2 regions of the Bacillus cereus group sp. RP37 genome follow, and region 2 is predicted to be linked to the other one. Evidence: riboswitches for the same ligand, from Rfam matches in the RefSeq annotation. Region 2 holds a riboswitch; the other holds the start of a gene.

Region 1 (9,438 bases), 2.6 Mb from region 2:
TGTAGGAACGATTGCTCCTAACATTTCTATCCCAGTCAGATTTTCTGTTACCGTCGTAGCTCTTCCAGCTAGCGGCCATGTTCAAAATCAATCAACTTCTCGTTATACGATAAACGGGGAAGAAGAAATATCGACTAGTAACATTACCTTCACTGAAGTTATTTCTGCTAATGTAATTGCGACAAAAACAACACCTATCCAATATGCTGACCTACAAACTATCATCCCTTATACAATTTCCATCATAAATAACGGAAATATACAAGTGGAAAACATTATCGTTACAGATATCATCCCAGCAAATACGAGCTTTATAGAGAATAGCGTTATTGTGAATGGCAACGCTCGTCCAAATGACAACCCACTTAATGGTATACAAATTGATAACATTCCGCCTAATACGACAGCCACTATTCTATTCCAAGTACGGGTTACTTCCATTCCACAAACAAATCCAATCTCTAACACGAGTACAATTCAATATGAATACACAGTACCAGATCAACCACCTATTACCGAAACTATTATTTCATCAGCTGCTGTAACAGAAATTCATCATGCGAATTTGAATAGTAATAAAGCTGTTGACCTTGCATTTGCAACGGTCGGTGATACGTTAACGTATACGATTACACTCAATCAAACTGGTAATGTTGCAGCAAATGATGTAATCATTCAAGATATTATTCCTCAAGGTACTACGTTTATAGAAAATAGCGTCATTGTAAACGGAGAAACTCTTCCGGGAGTGAATCCAGTAAGTGGCATACCAATTGGCACTATAATAGTAGGTGGAAATGCTATCACTTCCTTCCAAGTAACTGTAACTTCTATTCCAACACCAAATGAACTCAACAACGAAGCAATTACTACTTTTAACTATATAGTCAACCCAAATAACTTACCTGTTACAAATACGACTACAACAAATACTGTCACAACAACTGTCCAAAATGATAATGTCGTTGCCACCAAGTCTGTTAATACCACGAATGCATTACCTAGTCAAACTTTAACGTATACAATTACAATTACGAATAGCGGTAATGTAACGATTGAAGATCTTCTTGCCATAGACACTGTACCAGTAGATACAACCTTCGTTACGGGCAGCGTTACGATTAACGGAATTAATCAGCCTAACGCAAATCCTGAAAATGGTATTACGTTAGGAAACCTTGCTCCTAATGAATCTGATATTATTACTTTCCAAGTAACAATATCTCCTTCAACTCTTCAATCTGCAATCAATAACGATGCTTCTGTTTCCTACACTGTTACCATTGATCCGAATGAACCGCCTATTACAATTACAAAGCAAACAAATACCGTTACAACAACAGTAGTTGATCCGATGGTTCGCATTGAAAAGACAGCTGATAAATCTATCGTAACAACAGGAGAGACCATAACTTTCACATTGGAAGTAATAAATCATTCACCAATTCCTACAATCAGTACTTCTGTCCTAGATATCATTCCAGCTGGTACAACATTTATAGAAAACAGCGTAACAATTAACGGTACTCCTGTTCCAAATGTTCGTCCAGACACTGGTATGAATATCGGCGCTTTACCTGCAGATGGAGTAGCAACGATAACATTTGAAGTTCTAGTCACTTCTATTCCTTCAAACAATACAATTGTCAATTCCGCAACAGTTACAGCAGCTTTCCAATTGACACCACAAGAACCGATTATTACTTTCATTGTTAATTCAAACATTGTACGCATACCAGTTCAATTTATAACTGCAACAGTAGTAAAAAACGCTTCCGTCAGCTCAGCTTATTTAAACCAATATTTTGATTATACGGTGCGTATTACGAATACTTCTGATATTTCACTTTCAAACGTTTCTTTACAAGATACCATTCCAGCAGGTTTACAATTTATGAACGATACTGTCTTTATTAACGGTGAACGTTCTCCACTAGCGAATCCAAATATCGGTTTCCTAGTCGCTACTACTTTGGAACCAAACGAAACAATCAGCGTGTTATTCACAGTGCAAGTGATAAGTCCACCTGTTAATAATGAATTTAAAAATACGGCCAATATTTCGTTACAACTTCAAGTCTCGCCTACCGATCCACCAATTACAGTAACCGTTACAAGCAATGAAAACATTGTCGCCTTTATTTCAGACAATCCAGATGAAACACTTCCAAATTTAAATTGCTTCTTTGACGGGGAACGTTTTATACGCGTTACTCCTCGAAATATACGAAATTACTTTTGGGCTTGGATTTGGTGGAGGTAATAAAAAAGAAAAAGCTTGTAGTTTGGATAGTATCCAAACTACAAGCTTTTTTCATAAGCAAAATTATCAATTGCTAGCAGCACTGTATGCTACATGTCGTTTCTCAATTCTCTCTTCAATTTCTTTCATATTTTCTTTATTATTTAATAGTGATTGTTTATTTTCAATTAATAATTGTTTAAAAGATTTTCTCACTTTTTTTCTCATTTTCATTGTCCTCCTTGGGGGATGGTTTATATAAAAGATAAGGAATTATCTGTGTGCCCTTATAATAATTGATTGTTGTGAATTCCATTTGAACTTCATATGAAAATTCCGTTTATTTTCTGACAACTTTGTGAACACACAAAAAGAGATTCTCCTAAAACCATTTTGAAATTGCTTCATTTAATTATACAAATTACCATTTCCATCATCTTATATCGATTTATCTTGTCGAAATATTTAAAGTTTCATTACACATATTCCCACTTACTAAGAAACTGTTTTCCAAAACAAAAAGAAGGTGTCACCAAGTCAAAGTTCGACTTATGCAACATCCCTCTTACAAAACTATTTATAGCATATTGATTAATATTTCAGGTCTTCCCCAATTCATTTCTTCACAAACGAATCTAAGTTTTTCTTCATCCATTGTGTGCAATCCTTCTTCTAGTGAGCATGAAATTGGAACTTCACAGTGAATTTGTGCCAATTGTAATGAAATATCTAAGTTCTCTAAATCACTTTCAATCTTTGTACGCTGCGCTTTCGTTAATGATGATACATTTTCTAGTACAGCTGATACTGTTCCATGCTCTTGAATAAGCTTATACGCTGTCTTTTCACCAATACCTTTTACCCCTGGATAGTTATCACTCGTATCTCCCATGAACGCTTTCGCATGCACGATTTGCCACGGCTCTACGCCTTTTTCTTCCATAATTTTTTCTGGTGTGTAATATTCGTAATTTCCAATTCCTTTGCGCAAGAGCATAACTGTAACGTTCTTATCAACAAGCTGAAGTAAATCCGTGTCACCTGTTAAAATATAAACTTCCGCTTCATTGCAGTATTGTTTTGCAAGCGTACCGATACAATCATCCGCTTCATACCCTTTCATACCGATAACTGGAATGGACAATTTCGCAGTCATTTCTTGTACTAAATCAAATTGCGGAATTAATTCTTCAGGCGGCGCTGCACGATTCGCTTTATAATTTGAGAACGATTCTGTTCTAAATGTCGTACTTCCCATATCCCAGCATGTTACGATGTGTGTTGGTTCAATTGCTTGCATAGCTGTTAATAAATGTTTCATATAACCATGAATCCCGTTTGTAGGGGTACCATCTTGTCGTTTCATAAATTGTCCGTAGACACTTGTTGCGTAAAAAGCACGAAATAATAGTGCCATACCATCAACTAATAATACTTTTTTCATAATTCCTCTCCTACCCAAAAAATAATAACCCCACGTCATCACGTAAGGTTATATAAATAGATTACCATTCTACGTTTTTTCAACTTTGTCTATTATACATTGTTTTTGTATATTTAGCATCATTTACACATTAGGACGTTCTACTACAACAAGTATGAAGAATTCCTGAATACGTATTTTTCCCAGTCGAAACAACTACAGCCTTTGCATTTCCGCCAACAATATACGTCCCTTTGAAACATACATTTTCAAGTTCAAGTGGATTATAGTCTTTCATTCGTTTTAAAGGAATAAATCGTTTACGCTCAAGGTGATAGCAACTTTCAAATTTCTCAATACTTACATCTTTTCCTGTTAGCACAGATTCATTTACTAATAAATCATTCGCGTAAATGATACGTACATCTGCTGGTACTGTATCGCCTTCTGAAAGAAAAATCATATCACCAGGAACAAGTTCTTGTACTGGTAAATTCATCATTTTTAATTCACCGTTTAAACCTGTTACACTTGAACACGCTACTCGAGACACAGTAATTTTCTCACATTGTAATCTATCACGCACATGTTGTTTTGAAAAACCTGGGATCATTCCACTTAGCTTCATCATTACTTCTGCAATACGCGCTCTTTTTGAAGTTAATTCATTTCGGCCGTATACTTGAATGCGTTTTTGTGCCTCTTTCATAGATAATCCGTCTCTTGTTGTTTTAAAATACGCAAATACAGATTTTACATCTCTCGTTGCGATTTCAATTAATAAATCTTTATTTTTTTGAAGCATTGTTTGTTCTTTCATTGATTTTTTACTTAATTTATATGACGTGTTACCCACAGTTTTGTTTGCATATAACATATTATCGTCTCCTCCTGTACAACATAGGAAGAAACGCTTTGTTTCTCAATTTTTCCACTTTACCGCGAAAGTGTCTAGCGCTTAAACGTGCATATAAACGCTACATTACGATAAATATAGAGGGAGGAACAAGTCGTTTCCTGCCTACATCATATATTTTTGATTTGAAGTATATGGGTAACGGAACCGAGTCAGAATTTGACATGCTCCTCACCTCCTCGTTTAATTTTATAGTTTATACTATGAAACTACTCATAGCTTGGTAACAAAAAGACCCTTACTCCGAAAAGAGTAAAGGTCATGACATACACAAATAAACGATTCCTAATACAATTAGAAATCTACGGACCTCTCCCTCGCCGAGTTTTAGCACTGTATAGCATAGGTACATTACCAGCTACGTTAAGAAAAACCTTAATTCGATCATTCCTGTTGACCCATTGGCGTCTCTCGACATTTTTGGGCAGTAGCATTTCTCTATACAGGAGCCTCACCTAACAGAGACTTATTTTTATTATATAGAAAATGTTACTCTTATTTAAAATAGATGTCAACAGTAGCCTACAATTTTTTCGAAAGGTATGGCAAACTAACGTAAAGTTTTTAATAAGTTATACAACCTGCAATTACAATCCCAATGGAAAGCGATAAAAACATAAGGAAAAGACCGACTGCTTGATTATCTTCTTCGAGACTTTTATTTATATTAAAGCGTGGTGTAAGCCACTCAGCTAGATAAAAGACGATAATTTGAGCCAAAATCCCAACTGCTCCCCACGAAACCATATCAAGAAGTGAAATGGAATTAGCTGCTGTCGAATATAAAACAATAGCTAATCCAAGTAATCGTCCTCCAAGCACATAGCTTACCGCCTTATTTCCTTGGGCCATTAACTTAAATTCTTTTACTTTCGTTGTCACTTCCATCAGGAAAAGACCAATACATAAAAGTCCCAATGTTACTGCTAAATATAATAAAAAATTAATCATATACTTTCCTCCTTTTTTATACCTACTGGTAAATAGTACGATTCATTCCCCGTAATTTTTTCCCCCGCGCGAATACCGATACTACTCGCTTTTCCAGCAATTAAAAACGAACCAAACACATACGACAGTTTCTCCATCCCTTTCTCTGTTTCCAAAGATATGACTGGAAGTTCTGTATACTTTTGAAATATCGGTAGTGACGCTTTATACGTTTGGTGTGCATTTTGAAGCATAATATTTTCGTCCTTATCGCGAACGGTAATTGTATCTCCTTCTCTCCCAAATGAAGGTTTTTGAACGAAAAAATCTTTTCCTAAAAATAAATCTGGTTCTAGATATGTAGGTAACATATATTCTTTAATCCACTGTTGTTCCTCATTTGTATAAAAGGCCTCTTCTTCTGCTAACCCCCAAATAAGACACTGGATTGATTTTGGCTGAAGTAAAAATGCTGACAATGGATTTATTATAAAAAGCTTTCCGGCTTTTACAAGTTGCAACAGTTCCACACCTACCAAGTCTCCTGTTTCAGGATCTTGATCCTCAATTAAATCTTCTATCGGATATGTTTGGCGATATAAAACATCAATCTGTACTCCATTCCTATCCACTAAAGCATCTTTTGTAATTCTAAGTTCTGACATTGGCACTACTTTATTTTCAACATGACATAGCTGACTCAAATACATGGTCGTATTCCAATCCTCAATATGTTCATGATGTGCTGTAAAAACAACATTTGGGTTGTCTATTCCCTTGGTCGCTTCCATTATGGCTTTTGTAATACCAGAAGATAGTAATCGCTCTTGATCCGAGTTTGGATCATCATAGCCTAGTTTCTCGCAAACTTTTCCATTCATTTGAAAACATTCCATAATAAAAGTTGGTGTATCACTATTAAACTCGAGCATTTTAATTTGGTTATCACCTGTTAAAACGAAATCAAACCGCGAAATAACAGATTCAGGATATAACCCTTTCATTCTAATGAACGATAAGCTCGCAGGAGGAAACCCAAGTTCAAGAAGCTGTTCGTTACTTAAATTACGCAAAAGTCTAGCAGTCTTGAAAAATATTTTCCCCATTCGTTCAGTTGCTAATTGTAATTGTTTCATAGTCTGATTTGTTATAGAGAAAATATGAAACAAACTATACTCAGATTCATATAGATCCGACCAAAAATTCGGATATTTCGAATAAAACTCTTTTCGATCCCTTATGTACTGCGACATATTTTAGCCCCCAAATCCTCCCTTTGAACCGCTTCCAATTCCACCTTTAAATTCCGCAGACGATTGATACGATTTAAACGCCGATGAATTTTTAAAAGTGGATTTATTTTGATAGTAACTCCCACCATAAAAGTAATGCCCACGATAACCTGAACTACTATCATCACACTGCCATACCCCAAGTTCATCATCCCAATCCCAATCTGAACAACTATTATCATTCGGTTTTGGGGGAAGATCTTGTGCGCAGCCAAATAAGGTGCCGGTCATTAAAGACGTTACGACACCGCCTACTAGCCATTTCGTTTTTGTCACCTTCGCACTCCCCTTTTTAAATTCTATTCCTATTATATAAGATGGCATGATAAAGTAGAAGAAAAAGGAAGAAGAGGGATAAAATGCGCTTAGAATATCGACTTAATGATGAAACAAAAGGGTATCCTGCTTTATGGAACTACGCAAATATTTCTAATTCTGAAATCATCGCACGCATGACTTGTGAATATTTTATAAAAGATAAAAATACATATGTTGTTACCGCAACTTCAGTAGATCCAGACGGAACAGCAGTTATATATATTCAACAAGAAACTTTTTCTAACGATCCTTCAGATCCTACTTACTTCCACATCGGTTTTGAAATTAGAGAGCTAAAGGATACGAGTTCAAACTTGATTGAAAGTAAAGATGTATGGAACTATGAAGAAATTTTACCATCTCTTCATTCCGATATCATATTTATTCAGCGCGACGGCATGTATATGGAGTTCACTTTAGATTCAAGAGAGATTGATGAAGACAGAAAGTGCTATATTTATTATGGAAACTTCACAGGTGAATCAAGATAACATGGATAAATGTATACAACAAAAAAACCTTACGTATAAAACGTAAGGTTTTTATTTAGCCCCACATATGCCGTTCTCTCTAGATGTCCATAAACCTGCTCTCACAGGTGGATGCTCTCACAAATGTTTGTAACTTCCTTCTTAAAAAGATGGCATGTTAGCTACATTTAAATATTGAACTTCCATATTAAACTTATTGGTTTAAGACATGCATAAGCTACGTACACCGTAGGAATTTTATATAATGTTAGTTGAAATAAGACCCCCGCACGTGCCGCTCCTCGTAAATGTCCAAAAACCCGCTACTCGCAGGTGGATGCCCTCACAGTTACCGTACATCTTCCTCCACAAGGAAGGCTTGATGATGGTCGCTAAATATTGAGCTTCCGTATAACTAACATCGGTTTTAGACATAAATAAGTTACGTACACCGCAGGATGTATTATTTACTTGTCGTTATATTATCACATTGTTTCCAATGTGTAAAATACAAAGTTTTTCGAGCAATTTCTTGCTTGTGACCTTATTTTAATACAAATTATTTTTGCATGCAAGTGATTAATCTTCTTCTTTTGCAATTTGATTTTCTGGATAAGAAATCCAATCACTCCAGCTACCTGCATACAATTTAACATTTTGGAATCCAGCTAATTTCAATGCAAGAATGTTTGGACATGCTGTAACGCCAGAACCACAATATACAATTGTTTCCTTATCTTTCGAAAGATTTTGGAATCGTTCTTGTTGCTGTGCTTCATTCTTAAATTGTCCTGATTGGACAATTCCATCCTTCCAAAAATAGTTTACTGCTGTCGGAATATGCCCTGCTTTTGGATCAACTAGTTCCTCTACACCAGCATAACGTTTTGGCTCTCTAGAATCAATTAACGTCACATCTGCACCTGCATGAATATTCTCTCTGACCGTTTCCATCGTTACAAGCATACGATCTTGTATATTGGCTTTGAATGTTTTTCGTATAACAACAGGCATTTCCGTTGTTACCGGTAGTCCATTCTCTTTCCAAGCTGGAAATCCGCCATCTAATATATATACTTTCTCATGTCCTACATAGTTTAATAACCACCAGAGACGAGAAGCATTTGCACCCGCTTGACTGTCATATGCAATTACTGTCGTATGTTCATCAATACCAGCTTGCGAAAGCTTGTCTGCAAACTCCTCAATATTCGGCAATGGATGGCGACCACCATGTTCTGTTACAGGACTTGATAAATCTACATTCAAATCAAAATATAACGCATGGAGAATATGTTCTTCCTCATACTTTTCTCTACCCCAATTAGGATTCGCTAAATCAAAACGACAATCGATTATACGGACGTTCTCATCTTCTATATGCTCACGTAACCATTCGACTGTAACTATCATCTTTAACGACCTTCTTTCTCTTGCAAACGACTTACATACTCCATAACCATTTCTTCTGTAACATATTTACGCTGTAGTGTAACACCATTTTTTGCAAGAGCATTAATTTGCTTTGTTACAACATTAATGACATCAACCGAAAATTCTTTCCCATTTGACGCAAGAGATACGGCTGCTTCAATAGCTGCTTCACGCTGCGCATCTAATTGTAAACATGCTTTTACACTTTCATTTTGTTTACGAGAATGTGCTGTAATTGCTTTATGTACTTCCATCTTCTCTTCCCCCTAAATAAGTTATACGTTCTGAGTCAATTCCATTGCAAGCCGAATCATATCACGGCATACAATCCCATTTTCAATAATCTCTTCTTCATAATGCTTCGAAAAGTAATCAAAATCAATAGAAAAAATACGAAATCCACATTTTTGGTA
Region 2 (9,438 bases):
GGATGATAAAGCAGGATTAGCATCAATGTTTGAAGCAATCCGTGTTTTAAAAGAAAAAAATATCCCTCATGGTACAATTGAATTTATTATTACAGTTGGAGAAGAATCTGGTCTTGTTGGTGCAAAAGCATTAGATCGTGAGCGCATTACAGCGAAATACGGTTACGCATTAGATAGCAATGGAAAAGTTGGTGAAATCGTTGTTGCAGCTCCAACACAAGCGAAGGTGAATGCGATTATTCGCGGGAAAACAGCTCACGCTGGTGTAGCACCAGAAAAAGGTGTATCTGCAATTACTATCGCAGCGAAAGCAATTGCGAAGATGCCACTTGGTCGTATTGATTCTGAAACAACTGCAAATATTGGACGTTTTGAAGGTGGTACACAAACGAATATCGTTTGCGATCATGTACAAATCTTTGCAGAAGCGCGTTCTTTAATTAATGAAAAAATGGAAGTACAAGTTGCTAAAATGAAAGAAGTATTTGAAACAACTGCAAAAGAAATGGGCGGTCAAGCAGACGTTGAAGTAAACGTTATGTATCCAGGATTTAAATTTGCTGATGGCGATCACGTTGTAGAAGTTGCAAAACGTGCAGCTGAAACAATTGGTCGTACACCTTCTCTTCACCAAAGTGGTGGCGGAAGTGATGCAAACGTAATTGCAGGACACGGTATTCCAACAGTTAACTTAGCAGTTGGTTATGAAGAAATTCATACAACAAATGAAAAGATACCTGTTGAAGAATTAGCGAAAACAGCAGAATTAGTTGTAGCAATTATTGAAGAAGTAGCGAAGTAATATAATAGAAAAAGCGTGTAAATCACAATTGATTTACACGCTTTTTATTTTGATTCGATTGCTTTTCCCTTTATGTATTTTATGTAAATTATATAAAATACATAAAGGGAAAAGAACAAGTTATTTATTATAAATATTGTCCGAAATTTGATATAATGAAGGAACAAATGTTCTTTGGAGGGAGTGAGTACTATGCGAGAAATGTATCCGAAAAATGGTCGTGTTATTTTGCATGTAGATATGAATTGTTTTTTCGCATCTGTTGAAATTGCTCACGACCCATCATTACAAGGGAAGCCGTTAGCAGTTGCTGGGAATGAAAAAGAAAGAAAAGGAATTATCATAACATGTAGTTATGAGGCAAGAGGCTATGGAATACGTACAACGATGCCTCTTTGGGAAGCAAAAAGGTTATGCCCGCAATTAGTTGTAATGCGTCCTAATTTTACATTATATCGTGAAGCTTCCTTTCAAATGTTTCAAATTCTTTCCCGTTTTACGGAAAAAATACAACCAGTCTCTATAGATGAGGGGTATTTAGATATTACAGATTGCTACGCACTCGGTTCGCCTCTTGAAATAGCAAAGATGATTCAGCAGGCGTTATTAACAGAGTTACAACTTCCATGTAGCATCGGAATTGCTCCAAATCTTTTCCTAGCAAAAACAGCTTCTGATATGAAAAAGCCTCTCGGTATTACGGTGCTTCGAAAACGAGATATTCCAAAAATGATTTGGCCACTTCCGGTTGGAGCGATGCATGGAATTGGAGAAAAAACAGCAGAAAAATTAAATGATATTCATATACAAACCATTGAGCAGTTAGCAAAAGGAAACGAACATATCATTCGCGCTAAAATTGGAAAGCATGGTGTTGATTTACAACAACGGGCAAAAGGTATGGATGATAGGGAAGTTGATCCGAGTCAAATGGGACAACATAAAAGCGTTGGTAACTCGATGACTTTTTCAAAGGATATGGATGAAGAGAAAGAATTGCTTGATATGTTAGAACGCTTATCAAAATCAGTGAGTAAAAGATTACAAAAGCGAACTCTTGTCAGCTATAATATTCAAATTATGATTAAATATCATGATAGGCGGACAGTAACGCGGAGTAAGCAATTGAAAAATGCTATTTGGGAAGAACGAGATATTTTTCAGGCAGCATCTCGTTTATGGAAGCAACATTGGGACGGTGATTCCGTTCGTTTACTAGGTGTTACAGCTACTGAAATAGAGTGGAAGACAGAATCAGTGAAACAATTAGATTTGTTTTCATTTGAAGAAGATGCGAAAGAAGAGCCGCTACTTGCTGTCATTGATCAGATTAACGATAAGTATGGAATGCCACTTTTACAACGTGGTAGTCAATTATTGCGTAAGCAGGAAAAGTCTTTTCAGCAAAAATTAGAAAATAAGTTTATGTAGAAGGTGTCATGAAGCTATAAATATCATGACACCTTTTATTTTTAAATTGCTTCTAAATCTAATGAAGTTTTCCACCCTGCTGCAGTAACGCCAGCTTCTAATAGCATTCTACTCACTATTTTTTCAATTAAGACTGCTGCATTTGTACTGCAATGTAATGTAGCTTGTATACACACTTTTTGCTTAGAATCTACGTCTTCACTATACAATTCTTTTAAACCGATGCCTTCAGAACTTACCATATGCATAAGTAAAAAACGAATATGGGCTTCATGTTCTTCTGAACAAGTAAGAGAAAGGAAGTAGTTCGTTTGTTCAGGTGATTCTTCTTTTGATTTCTGATTCATAAAGAGAGCGATTGGGCGAAGTAGTATATTTGCTAGTAAAACGCCAGTTGCACCTAATATAGCTGCAACGAGGAAACCAGCGCCTGTAAGAGTACCGACAGCAGCTGCGCACCATAGAGTAGCCGCAGTATTAAGCCCTCTAATACTAAAACCATCGCGGATAATAACACCGCCGCCTAAAAAACCAATCCCACTAACGACTTGAGCGGCAATACGTGAGGGGCTAGCATCATGATCCAGCATGACGGATAATAAAACAAATATACAGGCACCAAGTGATACGAGAGCATTTGTCCGCAAGCCAGCCATCCTGTGTCTCCATTGCCGTTCCATTCCGATGCAAGCACCTACAATAATTGCGATAAATAATCTTAATACAATGTCATACCATACCATCATGGTCACCTCCATACATATAAGTCCATGTTATGTTTTTGAGAATGAGTGGGGAGTACCCGCTCATTCTCATTTTTATCCCGCTATTTGCAGGCTGGTTAAAGTTTCACTTTATAACCAGCTATGAAACTTTTTAATATAAACTTTTTTTAGGAACTGTGTTAAGAAAGCATAGCCTAATAGTATTCCTACTAACCAAGGGAAATAGCTAAGTGGTAATGCTTGTAATCCAACGGCTGCTCCGAGTGGTGAGAATGGAATATAAATTCCAATTGCCATAATACAAGCGGTTAATAAAAGAACCGGTGCTGATGCAGTACTTTGAATAAATGGAATCTTCTGTGTTCTTATCATGTGAACAATTAAAGTTTGTGTTAGTAATCCAACAACAAACCAACCAGATTGGAATAATGATTGTTCGCTAGCTGTATTTGCGCCGAAGACGTTCCACATGACTACATATGTGATGATATCAAATATGGAACTGATTGGACCGATGCAAATAATGAAGTTCCGTAAGTTGGCAGTATCCCATTTTCTTGGTTTTTCTAAAAACTCTTTATCCATTTTGTCCCATGGAATAGATAGTTGTGAAATATCATAAAGCAAGTTTTGAATTAAAAGGTGAATGGCAAGCATCGGCAAGAAGGGGATGAAAGCACTTGCTACTAACACACTAAATACATTTCCAAAGTTAGAACTTGCTGTCATTTTAATATATTTTAAAATATTACCAAATATAGTGCGTCCTTCTAGAATACCTGCTTCTAATATCGTTAAACTTTTTTCAAGTAGAATAATATCGGAAGACTCTTTTGCAATATCAGTTGCAGTATCAACAGATATGCCAACGTCAGCTTCACGTAACGCTACAGCATCGTTAATACCATCTCCCATATAGCCTACAGTGTGACCATTCCCTTGTAATACTCGTATAATGCGTGATTTTTGCATTGGATTTAGTTTAGCAAATACAGTTGTTTCTTCGGCTAATTTTGCTAATGCTTTATCAGGTAAAGCATCGATTTCGTAACCAAGGACAGGCTCACCGATGTTTAATCCAACTTCTTTGCAAACTTTTCTTGTCACGATTTCGTTATCGCCAGTTAAAATTTTCACTTGTACACCATGTTTCTGTAATGCTTGAATGGCAGTAGCTGCAGATGGTTTTGGTGGATCTAAAAAGCCAATATATCCAGCGAGAATCATATCATTCTCATCTTTTATCACGTACTCTTTATCATGTAATGGTCTATCTTTTTTATAAGCTACAGCAATAACACGCATACCTTCACTATTCAACGTCTCACTTAGTTGTTTTACATTTGAGCGCATATCATCAGTAAGAAAAACAACTTTGCTATCAACTTCAGTGTAGTTACAAATAGATAAAATTTCTTCTACGGCACCTTTACAAACCATTGTATGTTCCCCTGAGCTATCTTTCACGATGACAGACATACGCCGGCGAGCAAAATCAAATGGAATTTCATCTAGTTTTTGAAAAATGGATGGATCAAACTTCTGGTTTTCTTCTGTATGTTTCATAACAGCTTTATCTATTAAATTTTTCAATCCTGTTTGATAGAAGCTATTTAAATAGGCATAGTGTAATACACGATCACATGTATTACCGTTAGGATCTAAGTGCCGAACAAGTACAACTTCATCTTCTGTTAAAGTTCCCGTTTTATCGGTACAAAGAATGTTCATAGCACCTAAGTTTTGAATAGAATTCAGTTGTTTTACTATTACTTTCTGTTTAGACATGTTAACAGCACCTTTAGCTAAATTAGCAGTTACAATCATTGGTAACATTTCAGGTGTAAGACCAACAGCAATAGCGATAGCGAAGAAGAAAGCCTCTTGCCAATCACCTTTTGTGAATCCGTTAATGAGAAGAACGATAGGTGCCATAATAAGCATGAATGTAATTAAGAGCCAGCTTACTTTGTTTACACCTTTATCAAAGCTTGTTTCTACGCGCTTGCCAATTACCTTATTTGCTAAAGAGCCGAAATACGTATCGGTACTTGTGGAGATGACAACAGCTTTTGCGCTACCACTTACAATATTTGTACCCATAAAACAAAGGTTTTCCATATCGAGTGGATTGTAATTTTTTTTCATGTTTTTCGGTAAAATATGTTTATTCTCTGTATGGTAGCAGTTTTCGTACTTTTCCACAGGAAGTGCTTCCCCAGTTAAAGAAGACTGATTCACAAATAAATCTTTAGCTGATAAAATACGCACATCAGCCGGAACGATATCACCGGCCGAAAGTGAAATAATATCGCCAGGTACAAGTTCTTCAATTGGAATTTCCGTTGGATCATTTTGCTTTAAATTCATTACGTTTTTTGTTTCGTGTACAAATCCATCTATTCTAAAGACGCTTGCCGTTGTTCGAACCATAGCTTTTAACTGATCCGCAGCTTTTTGAGAACGAAACTCTTGTAAAAAGCGGATCGTTGCACTTAGCATTACCATTACAGATACGACAATGGTTCCTTGTATATCATCTGTGAAAAAAGAGAGTGCGCCGAGAGCTAATAAAACAAAAATAAATGGATTTTTAAATGCCAGTAGAAATTGAATGTACCACGGCGATGTTTTATTATGAGCTATTTCATTTGGGCCATATAAAGAAAATCTATGAGACGCTTCTATTTTAGAGAGGCCATTTTGTGTTGTTTCTAAAAGTCGTAACGCATTGTTTACATCTTGTATTGCGACTTCCACCAGTAATCCGTTATTTGTTTTCATATGATTTTGATCGTATGAATGCTTTGTTTCTTGTTTTTGTAAATTTAACATTGGTAGTTCCTCCTTTTTCATGAAGGAGGAAACAATCTGTTACTCAACTATTTAAAATTAGGAGGAACAGCTTCTTTCCTACCTACATGATGAAATATTAACGTAAAACATATTATGGGTATCTGGGCCGAATCATCAATTGCCAACTGTTCCTCACCTCCGTACAATTTAGTAGTTTCTGAATATGCTATGTTTGTTTCATAGTAAGGTGCGTATATACGTAAAAAGACCTTTACTCAAAACGAGTAAAGGTCTGAATTCGCAGTTAAAAGAGTCCACAACAAAGACTGTTAGTAAACATAGATAAAAACAGTTTTTGTGTATGACAAAATACATGCACCTCTCCCTCGTTGAGTTTTAGCACTGTATAGCATAGGTACTGAAACCAGCTACGTTAAGAAAGGCCTTCATTCCGACCTTTCCTGTTGACCCATTGGCGTCTCTCGACATTTTTGGGCAGCAGCGTTTCTCTATACAGGAGCCTCACCTAACAGAGACCATATTCAATTACATGTTGAATGTTAGCACTGTAATTTTGTAGTGTCAATACATTTTTTTGAAAACTCAAATAGATTTATGCTGGCTATATAGTAGGAAATAAGAGGGTTTTTTTGAAATAAGGTGGGGAAATAAATAAAAAGCACTGATTACAGTGCTTTTTATTACAGATTATGAGATTGTAGTATTTTCAAAAATAACAATTTCTGAACTATTTGTTGTTGAAACGCGTTGTGCGTAATATGTTAAAGCTGAAGAAATATATGTTGGTAACGAATCATTTGTATGTGTTGTTGTATATTCATGGATTAATTCTTTCAAAGTCGTCCATTCTAATTGTGCTGGGTGATCAGACACGAAAGAACTTACCCAGCGATCAAATGAAGATGAAAAATCAGTTTGTAAACGAAATGCTTCTTTCATAATAAAACGCTCCCTTAAAATGTAGTATAATCATTTTAACATAAAATACGAACGATTACTAAGTTTTTTGAGTATAATGTTCGTGTTATATAGTTGTCTAGATGATTGGTTATGTAAATTCGATTTGCCATTTGAAATAACATTCCGTAAGATGAAAGGTAGATTATATAAAGAGCTGGAGGAAAGAAAGTGGAATTTGTATTTTTAGGAACTGGTGCAGGTGTTCCTTCGAAAGGAAGGAATGTTTCGGCAATTGCTTTGCAATTGTTAGAAGAACGAGGGCAGACTTGGTTATTTGATTGTGGCGAGGCGACGCAACATCAAATATTACATACATCTGTACGCCCACGCCGCATTGAAAAAATATTTATTACGCATTTACATGGTGATCATATTTTTGGGTTGCCTGGTTTATTAGGAAGCCGTTCGTTTCAAGGAGGGACTACACCTTTAACAGTGTATGGACCAAAAGGAATTAAACAATTTATTGAAGTGGCATTGTCAGTAAGTACGACACATGTAAAATACCCACTTGAAATTGTTGAGATAACAGAAGAAGGTACTGTGTTTGAAGATAATGAATTTCGTGTGGAAACGAAAAGATTGTCACATGGTATTGAATGTTTTGGGTATCGTATTATAGAGAAAGATATACAAGGTGCTCTTTTAGTAGATAAATTACTGGAGATGGGTGTGAAACCCGGTCCACTTTTTAAACGTTTAAAAGATGGAGAAGTAGTTGAATTAGAAAATGGCACGATACTAAATGGAAAAGATTTTATCGGTCCACCTCAAAAAGGAAGAATTATTACCATTTTAGGTGATACAAGATATTGTGAAGCGAGTAGAGAGCTAGCACAAGACGCTGACGTACTTGTTCATGAAGCAACTTTTGCGGCAGAAGATGAACAACAAGCGTATGATTATTTTCATTCCACATCTAAGCAAGCTGCGAGTATTGCACTTCAGGCAAATGCAAAACGATTAATATTGACTCATATTAGTTCTCGTTATCAAGGGGATACATATAAGGAATTATGGAAAGAGGCAAGAGAGCTATTTTCTAATACAGAAATAGCTACGGATTTAAAATCATTTCCAGTGGAAAGATAATAATGTTGTGAAAAAATGGTGACGAAAGGTTGCCATTTTTTTTATTTCTAAAAAAATTTAAAATAAAACTGTTATCATTTTATGTTTATATTGGATGAAACAGAAATTTTTAATGATGTGAAGATATAGGATAAAAATACATAGTACTGATTATTTAGAAAAACTGTTATATAAGTCAGATGACATACGAGTGGTACAAATAGCAAAAATGGATCGTTATTCAGAACTTTTAAAATTCATTAAAAGTAAGCGTTTTATTAAAAACAAGCTATAATGAAGGCAGAATATAATTTATTGTAGGCCACATGCGTTTTAGCCATTTGTCGTAACAAGTGAAGTTGACTAAATCGTGAGAGAGGAATATGAAAATTATAAATACGAAGGATATTACTATTATTTGTACTAAGTCTTTTTTCACCTTTTAGCTTTAAAGCACCAAAAGGTATGAAAGCAATGGGAGTTTCACTTGTTTATGCTATCCTTGTAAGGGGTTCTGTGTTAAACTTTGGATTGCTACAAGACTTTATTGTGGAGTATCTTATATTATTAGTAAATGAAGGTAATGCTAAGTTTCGTATTTATTATGATAACTGGTATTATTTCAGGATATATTGTTTCACTGTTATTCAAAAGCGATCCAATTTGTATAGCAGAACAAATACGTCGTACAACTGGAAAAGTAACCGATTCGGTAGCTTAATAGAATAGTAAAAAATTTTTTCATAGAGGTTTAGGGGGAGTTATGATGAAGTATCGCTCAGTATTTGATATTATTGGCCCAGTTATGATTGGTCCATCAAGTTCACATACAGCAGGCGCAGCAAGAATGGGGCAAGTTGCTCGCCAGCTGTTTCGTCATGAACCAGAAAGAGTAAGCATTTCATTATATGGATCATTTGCAAAGACGTATCGAGGGCATGGTACGGATGTAGCATTGATCGGTGGAATATTAGGGTTTGAAACAGATGACTTACGTATTCCAGAGGCGCTAGACATAGCAAAAGAGCGCAAAATCGAAGTAGAATTCATTGAAGAAGATGCAAATGCACCTCATCCAAATACAGCGAGAATTCGTTTGTATAAAGGTGAAGAAGAAATTGAAGTTGTTGCTTGCTCAATTGGTGGCGGTAAAATTGAAGTTGTAGAATTAAATGGATTCGATCTTCAATTAACAGGCACGAGTCCAGCACTACTTATTGTAAATAACGATCGCTTCGGTGCTATTGCAGCAGTAGCTTCAATCCTTGCGAAACATGAAATTAACATTAGTACAATGAGTGTTTCTCGTAAAGAAAAAGGAAGAAGAGCGCTTATGGTTATCGAAACAGATGAATTATTAGCAGATGAAGTAATTGAAGAAATAAACGCGCAAGAAAATATTTGTCAAGTAACTATTATGGAATAATTGCAGGGGGGACACACCATGTTTCGGAACGCAGCGGAACTAGTGGCGCAAGCTAAAGAACAAAATGTAAAAATCGCAGAAATTATGATTCAATGTGAAATGAAAACTAGAAGTATTTCACGTGAAGAAGTAATTGCTGGTATGGAAAAGAACTTAGTCGTGATGGAGCAAGCAGTAGAACGTGGTATTCGCGGAGTGAAATCACC

What was found. A riboswitch is a leader RNA that binds a small molecule or an ion and turns the genes downstream of it on or off. The one in region 2 is predicted to bind magnesium.
Positions count from the first base shown of each region.
Region 1: linked by a shared signal. The riboswitch ahead of QCI44_RS20185 (P-type ATPase actuator domain-containing protein) and the one ahead of mgtA (magnesium-translocating P-type ATPase) in region 2 are both predicted to bind magnesium.

Region 1 covers NZ_JARVHP010000001.1:3,833,372-3,842,809, forward strand. The annotation lists gene QCI44_RS20170 (DUF7507 domain-containing protein) at 1-2,263, shown strand, start outside; gene QCI44_RS20175 (FbpB family small basic protein) at 2,330-2,470, opposite strand; gene QCI44_RS20180 (5'-3' exonuclease) at 2,820-3,686, opposite strand; gene QCI44_RS20185 (P-type ATPase actuator domain-containing protein) at 3,817-4,542, opposite strand; M-box (ykoK) riboswitch at 4,886-5,051, opposite strand; gene QCI44_RS20190 (DUF350 domain-containing protein) at 5,146-5,532, opposite strand; gene QCI44_RS20195 (glutathionylspermidine synthase family protein) at 5,529-6,764, opposite strand; gene QCI44_RS20200 (hypothetical protein) at 6,768-7,079, opposite strand; gene QCI44_RS20205 (hypothetical protein) at 7,163-7,612, shown strand; RNA gene ssrS (6S RNA) at 7,667-7,850, opposite strand; RNA gene ssrS (6S RNA) at 7,872-8,054, opposite strand; gene QCI44_RS20220 (sulfurtransferase) at 8,171-9,004, opposite strand; gene QCI44_RS20225 (YpbS family protein) at 9,007-9,279, opposite strand; gene QCI44_RS20230 (GNAT family N-acetyltransferase) at 9,301-9,438, opposite strand, start outside.
Region 2 covers NZ_JARVHP010000001.1:1,279,019-1,288,456, forward strand. The annotation lists gene QCI44_RS06855 (tripeptidase T) at 1-802, shown strand, start outside; gene QCI44_RS06860 (DNA polymerase IV) at 995-2,233, shown strand; gene QCI44_RS06865 (MgtC/SapB family protein) at 2,275-2,976, opposite strand; gene mgtA (magnesium-translocating P-type ATPase) at 3,088-5,793, opposite strand; M-box (ykoK) riboswitch at 6,128-6,295, opposite strand; gene QCI44_RS06875 (DUF3932 family protein) at 6,463-6,714, opposite strand; gene rnz (ribonuclease Z) at 6,904-7,827, shown strand; gene QCI44_RS06885 (hypothetical protein) at 8,390-8,527, shown strand; gene sdaAB (L-serine ammonia-lyase, iron-sulfur-dependent subunit beta) at 8,573-9,232, shown strand; gene sdaAA (L-serine ammonia-lyase, iron-sulfur-dependent, subunit alpha) at 9,251-9,438, shown strand, end outside.